DNA from 2 places in the Pseudoalteromonas sp. PAST1 genome. Region 2 is predicted to be linked to the other one. Evidence: predicted binding sites of a transcription regulator. Region 2 holds the regulator's gene; the other holds the start of a gene.
What was found. Region 2 encodes sigma-54, which starts transcription at its own class of promoters, with help from an activator protein. Its sites were predicted from a motif close to GTTGGCACGNNNNTNGNNT; they were not measured.
Positions count from the first base shown of each region.

Region 1: L1272_RS15085 (BON domain-containing protein) is a predicted target of sigma-54. The motif match lies at 2,625-2,643, and genes of this name have one in related genera.

Region 1 is NZ_JAKGBH010000030.1:42,738-47,594, forward strand. Features, by position in the region: gene pmbA (metalloprotease PmbA) at 1-825, shown strand, start outside; gene L1272_RS15070 (VOC family protein) at 955-1,371, shown strand; gene L1272_RS15075 (hypothetical protein) at 1,380-1,538, opposite strand; gene L1272_RS15080 (LiaF domain-containing protein) at 1,689-2,348, opposite strand; gene L1272_RS15085 (BON domain-containing protein) at 2,679-3,245, shown strand; gene L1272_RS15090 (YqaE/Pmp3 family membrane protein) at 3,303-3,461, shown strand; gene L1272_RS15095 (hypothetical protein) at 3,483-3,665, shown strand; gene L1272_RS15100 (hypothetical protein) at 3,716-3,925, shown strand; gene L1272_RS15105 (methyl-accepting chemotaxis protein) at 3,910-4,857, opposite strand, start outside.
Region 2 is NZ_JAKGBH010000022.1:13,918-18,774, forward strand. Features, by position in the region: gene lptA (lipopolysaccharide transport periplasmic protein LptA) at 1-462, shown strand, start outside; gene lptB (LPS export ABC transporter ATP-binding protein) at 459-1,184, shown strand; gene L1272_RS12210 (RNA polymerase factor sigma-54) at 1,291-2,787, shown strand; gene hpf (ribosome hibernation promoting factor) at 2,814-3,101, shown strand; gene ptsN (PTS IIA-like nitrogen regulatory protein PtsN) at 3,105-3,557, shown strand; gene rapZ (RNase adapter RapZ) at 3,558-4,403, shown strand; gene L1272_RS12230 (HPr family phosphocarrier protein) at 4,417-4,689, shown strand.

The sequences.
Region 1 (4,857 bases), on a different contig from region 2:
GGCATGATTGCAGGTTACCCGCGTACGCGTCATAGCATTAGCACGATGGTGATTGGTAAAGAAGGCGAGCAAATGCAGCGCGACTCAGCTTATACCATCGCACGTCATAAAGATGATTTAAATGACGCTGCAAAAGTAGGCCTCGAAGCGGCAACCGAAACTTTGGCTAAACTTAACAGCCAAAAGCTCGGTACCATGAAAGTGCCTGTGATCTTTAGAGCAGATATTGCTAACTCATTATTCGGCCATTTAGTGTCGGCGATTGGTGGCGGTGCGCTTTATCGTAAATCAAGCTTCTTGCTTGATAGTTTAGGTACAAAAGTATTCAGCGATTGTGTGAATATCTCTGAGCGCCCGCATTTATTAAAAGGTCTAGCGTCTTCGCCGTTTGATGCTGAAGGTTTAAAAACCGTAGATCGTGAAATTATTCAAGGTGGTGAGCTGCAAACTTACCTATTAGCAAGCTATGCAGCACGAAAACTGTCGATGGCACCAACGGGTCATGCTGGTGGTATTCATAACTGGCTAGTTGAACAAACCCATGCCGATTTAAAAGCGCTATTAAAAACCATGGGCACAGGCTTATTAGTAACTGAACTTATGGGCCAAGGTGTGAACACTGTAACGGGTGATTACTCACGTGGTGCAGCAGGTTTTTGGGTTGAGAATGGCGAAATCCAATACCCAGTCAGTGAAATCACGATTGCTGGTAACTTAAAAGATATGTTTAAAGCCGTTGTGGGCTTAGGTGGCGACATCGAGCGTCGTGGTGGTATTCAAACTGGCTCTGTATTGATTGAACAAATGCAGGTTGCTGGTAGCTGATTCATCAATAACTACTCAATTTTTGAAGCCTCACGTTTGTGGGGCTTTTTTATTTGAAAAAACGCTTTACCTAAACTTAACTTGAGGTTTTATCTTGGTGGCAGTTTAAAAATAAAAAGGAAAACTACAATGTATTTAGAGCACGTAAACCTTGTTGTTAGTAATGTTGATGCCATGCTGCACTTTTATAAAGCCGCATTCCCGCACTGGCGTGTGCGTAGCCAAGGCGATAGCAAATGGTCGGGCAAACCGCGCAAGTGGCTGCACTTTGGTGATGATTACCAATATCTCGCACTGAGTGATAACGGTGAAGCAGAAAACCGTGATTTAGCCGGCCACCAAGTAGGACTTGCTCATTTTGCCTATGTGACAAACGATATTAATGCCATAGTTGAACGCCTGGTTTCGGCTGGTTATGAAGTTGATAAACACGGCCCAGAAAACCCTTACCGTAAAAATGTATATTTCATCGACCCTGCAGGTTTTGAAGTTGAGTTTGTAGAGTATTTTAGTGATATCCCGAGTGAGAGGAATAATGACTTGTGAGGGAGCTGTCAGCTTTCAGCTGTCAGTTTTGAGCCGAGCGGTGTTGTTTGTAGGTCAGGCATTGATTGATTGATTGATGGAATGGCGTTGTATGTACGACGCGCCAAGCAAGCGTGACGCCTACGGTGTAGGGTCGCTTTAACGCCGAACAGCTTTACTTTATTCACGGCTAAAGCCGTTCCCACGTTTGATGTAGGCGTGAAATTTATTTCGCGCGCATTCTTGTAGGTCGTGCTTTAGCGCGTCATTGATGAAACGTATGTAATATCTTGTCGCCATAAATGACGACTTACATTGCATAACCGCACCTCACAACTTTACTGCATCTTATTCATCTCTTTCCAACTGGCTTTTAGGCTGTTGGCGAAGCTGATGAACTTTTCTTTCATGGTACGTTTAACTGAAATCTCGACAGAGCCTAGCCATACATTACCTTCAATAGTGATGGTTGGGCCTTGGCCTTTGTTTAAGGCAACTGATTTATTCTCTACACTACCAATCACGCTAAATAATTTAGATACCACATTAACATGTTCTGGCACGTAGATTTCATCGTTACCTAAAGTACAGTTCACGTAAATGGTGACATGCTGATGTTGGAAAATCGCTTCGCTAAAGTCGAGTTCAATTGAACCTAAGCAGTTTGTGAGGTGAATTTCTTTTGGTACTACCCATTGGCCGCTGCGCTCATTTGAACCCAAAATACTACGAAGCTGCAGGCTTTCGTTGTCGCTGCTGTGGCTGTAGTGAGGTTTAAATTGCGCATGCTTTTGCGATTTGTAGTCAATATCCGCTTTCAGATCTAAATCAGCAACAAGCTCAACCAGTACTTCGTTGCTGGTGGCTTCCATTGCCTGATCTAGGCGGCGTTCAAATGCTTCGGCTGAAATAACAGCATGACTGTAGTTATAAATGAGTTGATCAATGACTTCTTCTCTTACTTGATCGATTGGGCGGTCTTCAAGTTTAACGGCCATGGTAGTTCCCTGTTGTGATTTTAAAGGTGATTCTTTAGTTATTAATTACAAAGCAAAGCTTAGGCCAGATTTTATTTCTTTATAAATCATGAGGTTGTCTTTTTAGACGAATAAGCAATTTCGTTAAATTAACCACAGATTAATAAAATCAGCAACTAAATGGTTATTTTTGCAACATTGTGAACATCTTACCGAGCAGCTTGTAAATCTTTACCGAAATGAATATAAATCACCGCTGAATAGGTGTTTAACCTACTGAAATTTAAAGAATAAATAGTTGGCATCATAGTCGCATTACTTAAACTGTCTTTAATCAAAAGGAGAAAGATTATGAACACTTTTAACAAATCTATGATTGCGGCTTTAGTAATTGGTGCAACTAGCATGTCAGCTCAGGCAAGCAGCTGGGAAAATGAAAGTAAAGATGCTTGGATTGATGGTAAGGCGGAAACTGTGCTTCTTATGAACACAAACCTTAACAACTTTGACATCAACACTGATGTAACGAATGGCAAGGTTGTACTTACAGGTAAAGTTGATAGCGAATTAGATAAAGAGCTTGCTGAAGAGTTAGTTCTTAGCCTAGACGGTGTTAGCTCTGTTGATAACAAACTAACGGTTGTTAAAAACATTAAAGCTAAGCACATGAAATCAGACAAAGCTGATTCTGCAGAAAGCGACTTAACCGATGCAAAAATCAGTACTGTAATCACCACACGTTATTTATTTAACTCAGAAGTAGGTGGTACAGATATCGATGTTGATACCGACAACGGTGTAGTAACACTAAAAGGTACTGTTGAGTCTGATGCAGAAAAGCAATTAGCGGTAAGCATTGCTGAAAACGCTGAAGATGTTCGCAAAGTAATCGATGAATTAACGATTGTTGCTGAATAATAGCAAGCCCTATATAGCCCAGCTTTGGCTGGGCTTATCTTTTTCAAGGAGTGAGTCATGGATTTAATACGTATTATTTTATCGGTTTTAATTCCACCTCTCGGCGTATTTTTACAGGTAGGTTTAGGTGCGCAGTTCTGGATTAATATTCTTTTAACTCTATTAGGGTATATTCCAGGTTTGATTCATGCTGTGTATATCATCGCTAAGCGATAATCACCGCATTAATCTACAAGGATGGGTAATGGAGCACAGCAAGGAAGGGCTGTAGGAGTAACGGACGATAAAGCGCAAGGAGTTTACAGTATGGATAATGTAACTAAGCACAAAGGACAACAAGGAAGTAACAAGGCGTTATGGAGTAGCGCACAATGGCAACGCTTTATGGATAAGGTGAATGGAGATGACAGCAAGGATTAAGCTTAGGCTTGGAGCCCAAACGGATGAAGCTAGCGTAAGGAGGAGACTATATGGAACAAGTACAAACGCAATCAAAACAAGGATTGACCAATAATGGAGTTGCTTTATGGAACAAGCAACAGTGGCACGAATTTATGGAACACGCGAAAGCGGTTGCGCCACGATTAACAGGGAAGGCTGACGATAAAAACCCGATGTCATCTTCAGGTGACATCGGGTTTTTAACTACTTCAGCAATTTATCTTTATAACTTAAATTGATTTACTGTCTTATTTAGAGACTCTGCTAACTCATTCAAATCACGTGCTTCATCCGCCAATTCATGGGCATGATCCGCAGTGCTATTCACTAAGTGATTAATCGCTGCCAAGCTATTGTTAATATCTTCTGCAACCACAGTTTGCTGCTCTGTCGAAGTCGCAATTTGATGACTTTGATCTTGTACATTTGTCACAGATTGCGCGATATCTTGCAATGCTTGCAATACAATTTGTGTTTGCTCAACTGAGCCTTCAGCACGCTCTTGACCTTGTTGCATCATGGTCGATGCTTGTTGGGCAATTTGCTGTAAACGGCTGATCATGTTGCGAATATCATCTGTTGACTCTTGCGTTCTGCTTGCTAGTGAACGAACTTCATCAGCAACAACTGCGAAACCTCGGCCTTGCTCGCCAGCACGGGCTGCTTCTATCGCCGCGTTAAGTGCCAGTAAGTTGGTTTGCTCAGCGATTGAGTTGATAACATCAACCACCGCGCCGATATTGCCACTTTCTTGCTCAAGACCCGCAACGACTTTAGACGCTTCACCAATGTGACTTGCAAGAGCGGTCATGACTGACTGAGCTTGAGTTGAGCGCTTGGTGCCATCTGCGGTAATGGTTTGCACTTCTTCAGCTGCATTATTGGTATGTTGCGCGTTACGTGAAATTTCGAGAACAGTTGAGGCCATTTCGGTTACTGCCGCACTTACGCTATCAACTTGTTGCTTTTCTTGCTGAATTTCATCATTGGTTTTTTGCGATACGGTTTTCAATTGGGCTGCGGCTTGGCTTAATTGCTCAGCTTGAGCTGCAGTATTTAGCATCATTGCACGTAATTTATCGATGAAAGTATTCATGTGATGAGCAAGCTGTCCTACTTCATCCTGACTCTTAATTTCGATTTTTTGTGTTAAATCGCCATCACCTGATGC
Region 2 (4,857 bases):
GCAGCTGCCGAGCAAACAGGCGCTCAAATTAGCATTAGCTCAGATCGCCAAGTCGGTAAACTAAAAGATGGCGTTGGCATATTCGAAGGTAACGTAGAGATCGTGCATGGTGATCGTCGCATTACAGCAGAGCGACTTGAGGCACATGGCGGTGACACCGAAGGTACAGTCGAATTAATTATCGCTACAGGCAAACCAGCTTACTTCGAAGAAAAGCAAGCTGATGGTACCGTGATGAGCGCCAGCGCCGAAGAAGTTCGTTATGATGTTGCGAAACGCTTCTTAACACTCAATGGCGAAGCTGAAGTCACTCAAGCGGGTCAAAAAGTAACGGCAAAAAGCATTACCTATGATATGGCTCAACAGCTGATCAGCGCAGAAAAAGACGAAAACTCAACAGATCGTGTACACACTATTTTAGTGCCTGTAGAAAATAAAAAAGACGATAAAGGCCAACCATGAGCACATTAAAAGCAGAGCTTTTAGCTAAAAGCTACAAAGGCCGCCAAGTGGTTAAAAATGTCGGTCTTGAAGTTGAAGCGGGCAGTATTGTTGGCTTGTTAGGGCCAAATGGTGCTGGTAAAACAACGACCTTCTATATGATTGTAGGCCTCGTACCAAGCGACAAAGGAAAAATAAGCATCGATGATAACGATATCACGCTTTTGCCAATGCACAGCCGTGCGCGCTTAGGTATTGGTTATCTACCACAAGAGTCGTCTATTTTTCGAAAATTAACAGTTTACCAAAACTTGATGGCCATATTAGAGACCCGCAAAGATCTTAACAAAACAACGCGCGAAGAGACGCTTAACAACTTATTAGATGAATTTAGCATTCAACATATTCGCGATAGCCAAGGTATGGCACTGTCAGGTGGTGAACGACGCCGCGTTGAAATTGCACGTGCATTAGCCGCTAATCCTAAATTTATCCTTTTAGATGAGCCTTTTGCTGGTGTTGATCCTATTTCAGTGTTAGATATAAAGAAAATTATTGAGCACCTAAAAAATCGTGGTATTGGTGTACTTATTACTGACCATAATGTTCGAGAAACCCTTGATGTTTGTGAAAAAGCCTACATTGTTTCTCATGGGGAGCTAATTGCATCAGGCACACCTGAGCACGTATTAGCTGACCAAACTGTACGTGATGTTTATCTAGGCGAGCAATTCAGGCTGTAACCATTACGCCACCGACTAGAGCATCTGCTAGACTTATACAATGACAATAAATCGATAACAGTGTCCTCACCGTTACCGATAACTTAAAAAGGATTGTTAGGGATACATGAGGCAATCATTACAGCTGCGCATGGGCCAGCAACTTACAATGACTCCACAACTGCAACAAGCCATTCGCTTGTTGCAGCTCAGTACATTGGATCTCCAGCAAGAAATTCAAGAAGCGCTTGATAGTAATCCTCTGCTTGAAGTGGAAGAAGCGGATTACAACGAAGAAAGCATCGGTAAGAATGAGCAAAAAGCGGAGTCTGACGATGTACAAGTCAGCGCGTCTGCCGACGAAGCACCTAGCGAATTCGAGCAAGAAAGCAGTGATGCTCTGAGTAAGGATACGGTTAGCGATGACTTAGCTATGGATGTTACGTGGGATGAGTACATGAGTGCCGCCCCATCAACATCGTCTGGGCCAATGCCTGAAGACGAGTCTATTTACCAAGGTGCTTCAACAGAAACACTGCAAGAATATTTAATGTGGCAACTACAGCTCACACCATTTAGTCCTACCGATGAAGCGATTGCCGTTGCCATCGTTGAAGCTATCGATGACTCAGGTATTTTAACGGTTAGCTGCGAAGATATTGTCGAAAGCTTTAATCAAAATAATGATGAAGAAGAAATCGAACTCGATGAAGTTGAAGCTGTCTTAAAAAGAATACAGTTATTCGATCCAGTTGGTATCGGCGCCCGAAGTTTACAAGAGTGCCTGTGTATACAACTTCGTCAATTCGATGCCAATACGCCATATTTAGCTGAAACTAAAATGGTTTTATCTGAGCATATCGAATTATTAGCAAGTCGCGACTATCGCACTTTAATGAAAAAGACTAAGCTTAAAGAAAACGAGCTTAAAGAAGTGATGACGCTCATTCACAGCTTAAATCCTAAGCCTGCGGATAGCATAGTACGCGAAGAATCTGAGTACGTCATACCCGATGTATCAGTGAAAAAAGTGAAAGGCCGCTGGGTAGTCGAGTTAAACCCAGATTGTATGCCAAAAATTAGAGTGAATAGCCAATATGCAGCGATGTCTCGCTCTGTTAAATCAAGTAGCGACAGCCAATTTATTCGTTCTCACTTACAAGAAGCAAAGTGGTTTATTAAGAGCTTAGAAAGCCGTAACGATACTTTACTAAAAGTGACCAACTGTATCGTGCAACAACAGCAAGCTTTCTTTGAACATGGCCCAGAAGCAATGAAGCCAATGGTGCTAAACGATGTCGCTGAAATGGTCGAAATGCATGAATCGACGATTTCTCGGGTTACAACACAAAAATATATGCATACCCCAAGGGGAATTTTTGAGTTGAAATATTTCTTCTCAAGCCATGTCAGCACCGAAAATGGTGGTGAGTGTTCTTCTACAGCAATTCGCGCTTTAATCAAGAAGTTAGTTGCTGCAGAAAACTCGGTTAAACCATTGAGTGATAGCAAAATTGCAGATATATTGGCTGAGCAAGGAATTAAAGTAGCTAGACGTACAATTGCAAAATATCGTGAGTCTCTAGCAATACCTCCGTCTAATCAGCGTAAAAGTCTGATTTAGACGTTTTACATAGAAGGAAAATGCTTATGCAACTAAATTTAACTGGTCGTCACGTAGAAGTCACTGATTCATTAAGAGACTATGTAAACACTAAGTTCGCAAAACTAGAAAGGCATTTTGATCATATTAATAATGTTCATGTCATTTTAGATGTAGAAAAATTAAGCCAAAAAGCAGAAGCAACTTTACATGTAAACGGAGGCGAGTTGTTCGCTTCTACAGAACATCAAGATATGTACGCAGCAATTGACTCATTGATCGATAAACTTGATCGCCAAGTCATTAAGCATAAAGAGAAATTAGCTCGACATTAAATTATGAAACTTAGTTCACTTACTAATCAGGACTGCAGCAAAGCTGCGGTCCTTTTTAATAGCAAAAAAAGAATTCTTGAGTATATTAGCGAGTTAGCTCACCAGCAGTTTCCTCATTTATCTCAACAAGATATCCTAGATGCTTTTCTGAACAGGGAAAAGTTAGGTAGTACAGGTATCGGCCGAGGAATAGCTATTCCCCACGGTCGAATGAGTGGTGCTGATGAACCTCATGCATTTATTATTGTCAGTGAATCTCCCATCAATTTTGATGCGATAGACAATCGTCCCGTTGATATTTTTGTGGCACTCATCGTACCAGAGGGCGATTGCCAGTTGCACTTGAAGACCTTGTCAACAATTGCTGATAGACTTAAAGATAAAGATTTTTGTAAACAGTTGCGAAGTGCTACAAGCGATCAGCAACTATTTCAAGTAATTGCATCAGAGGCATAAATGGAATTAATAATTATCAGCGGTCGCTCAGGCTCGGGGAAATCGGTCGCTTTACGAGTTCTTGAAGACTTAGGCTACTACTGTGTTGATAATATTCCTGTCAACCTACTGCCTTCGCTCGTGCGAAGTGTTTCTGATAATTATGACAAAATTGCCGTCAGTATCGACGTACGTAACTTACCGAAAGAGCAGCAAGAGTTTAATGATATTCTTGAGTACCTGCCAGGTTTTGCAAACCCAACACTATTCTACCTAGATAGTGATGATCAAACCCTAATTAAGCGTTTTTCTGAAACTCGCCGTTTGCATCCATTATCGATTGATTCTTTACCGCTTGATCTTGCCATTAAACAAGAAAAAATCCTGCTTGATGTGCTGATCACCCGCGCTGACTTTATGATTGATACCACTGATTTGAGTGTTCATCAGTTAGCAGAATCAATTCGTGAAAAGATTTTAGGTAAGAAAGATAAAAAACTGATTATTACGTTTATGTCGTTTGGTTTTAAGCATGGCATTCCAAAAGAAGCTGACTACGTTTTTGATGCACGCTTTTTACCGAACCCACACTGGGAACCTGATTTGAAGCCACTAACCGGTCTCGATCAGCCTGTCAGGGATTATTTAGCTAGCCACAGCATAGTGCAAAAGTTCACTTGGCAGATTCAAACCTTTGTACAGACTTGGTTGCCACATCTAGAGCGCAATAACCGCAGTTACCTAACCATTGCAATTGGTTGTACAGGAGGCCAACACCGTTCTGTTTACTTAGCGCAAACAATTGGTGAAAGCTTTTCTAAAACTCATGCTAATGTAAAAATTCGCCACCGCGAACAAGATATCTAACTAGGCACCAACAATGCACGCTGAAGATACCTTTTTAATTCAAAACAAACTTGGCTTACATGCTCGCGCTGCGACTGTTTTAGCGCAACTAGCACTGCAATTTGATGCCAAAATTACACTTTTTCAAGATGAGAAAGAAGCTGAAGGCGACAGCGTGTTAGCGTTAATGCTCCTTGAAAGTAGTCAAGGAAAAGAGGTTCGTGTTGTATGCGAAGGTCCTGACGCTGACGCTGCATTAACGGCAATCGGCGAATTAATTGCGCAACGCTTTCACGAGCAAGAATAGCATTTGCTAAGACTTCAAGGTTTACGGTAAACTTACTTCGGATATTTAAAATTCCCTTTAAATATCCTACTTTTATATCGCTCGCTTTTCTAAATTACAAAACTCTTAATAAATTTATCGCAGTGCGACGATATCTCTGCAAATACACTACAAAGCAACTATGCTGTA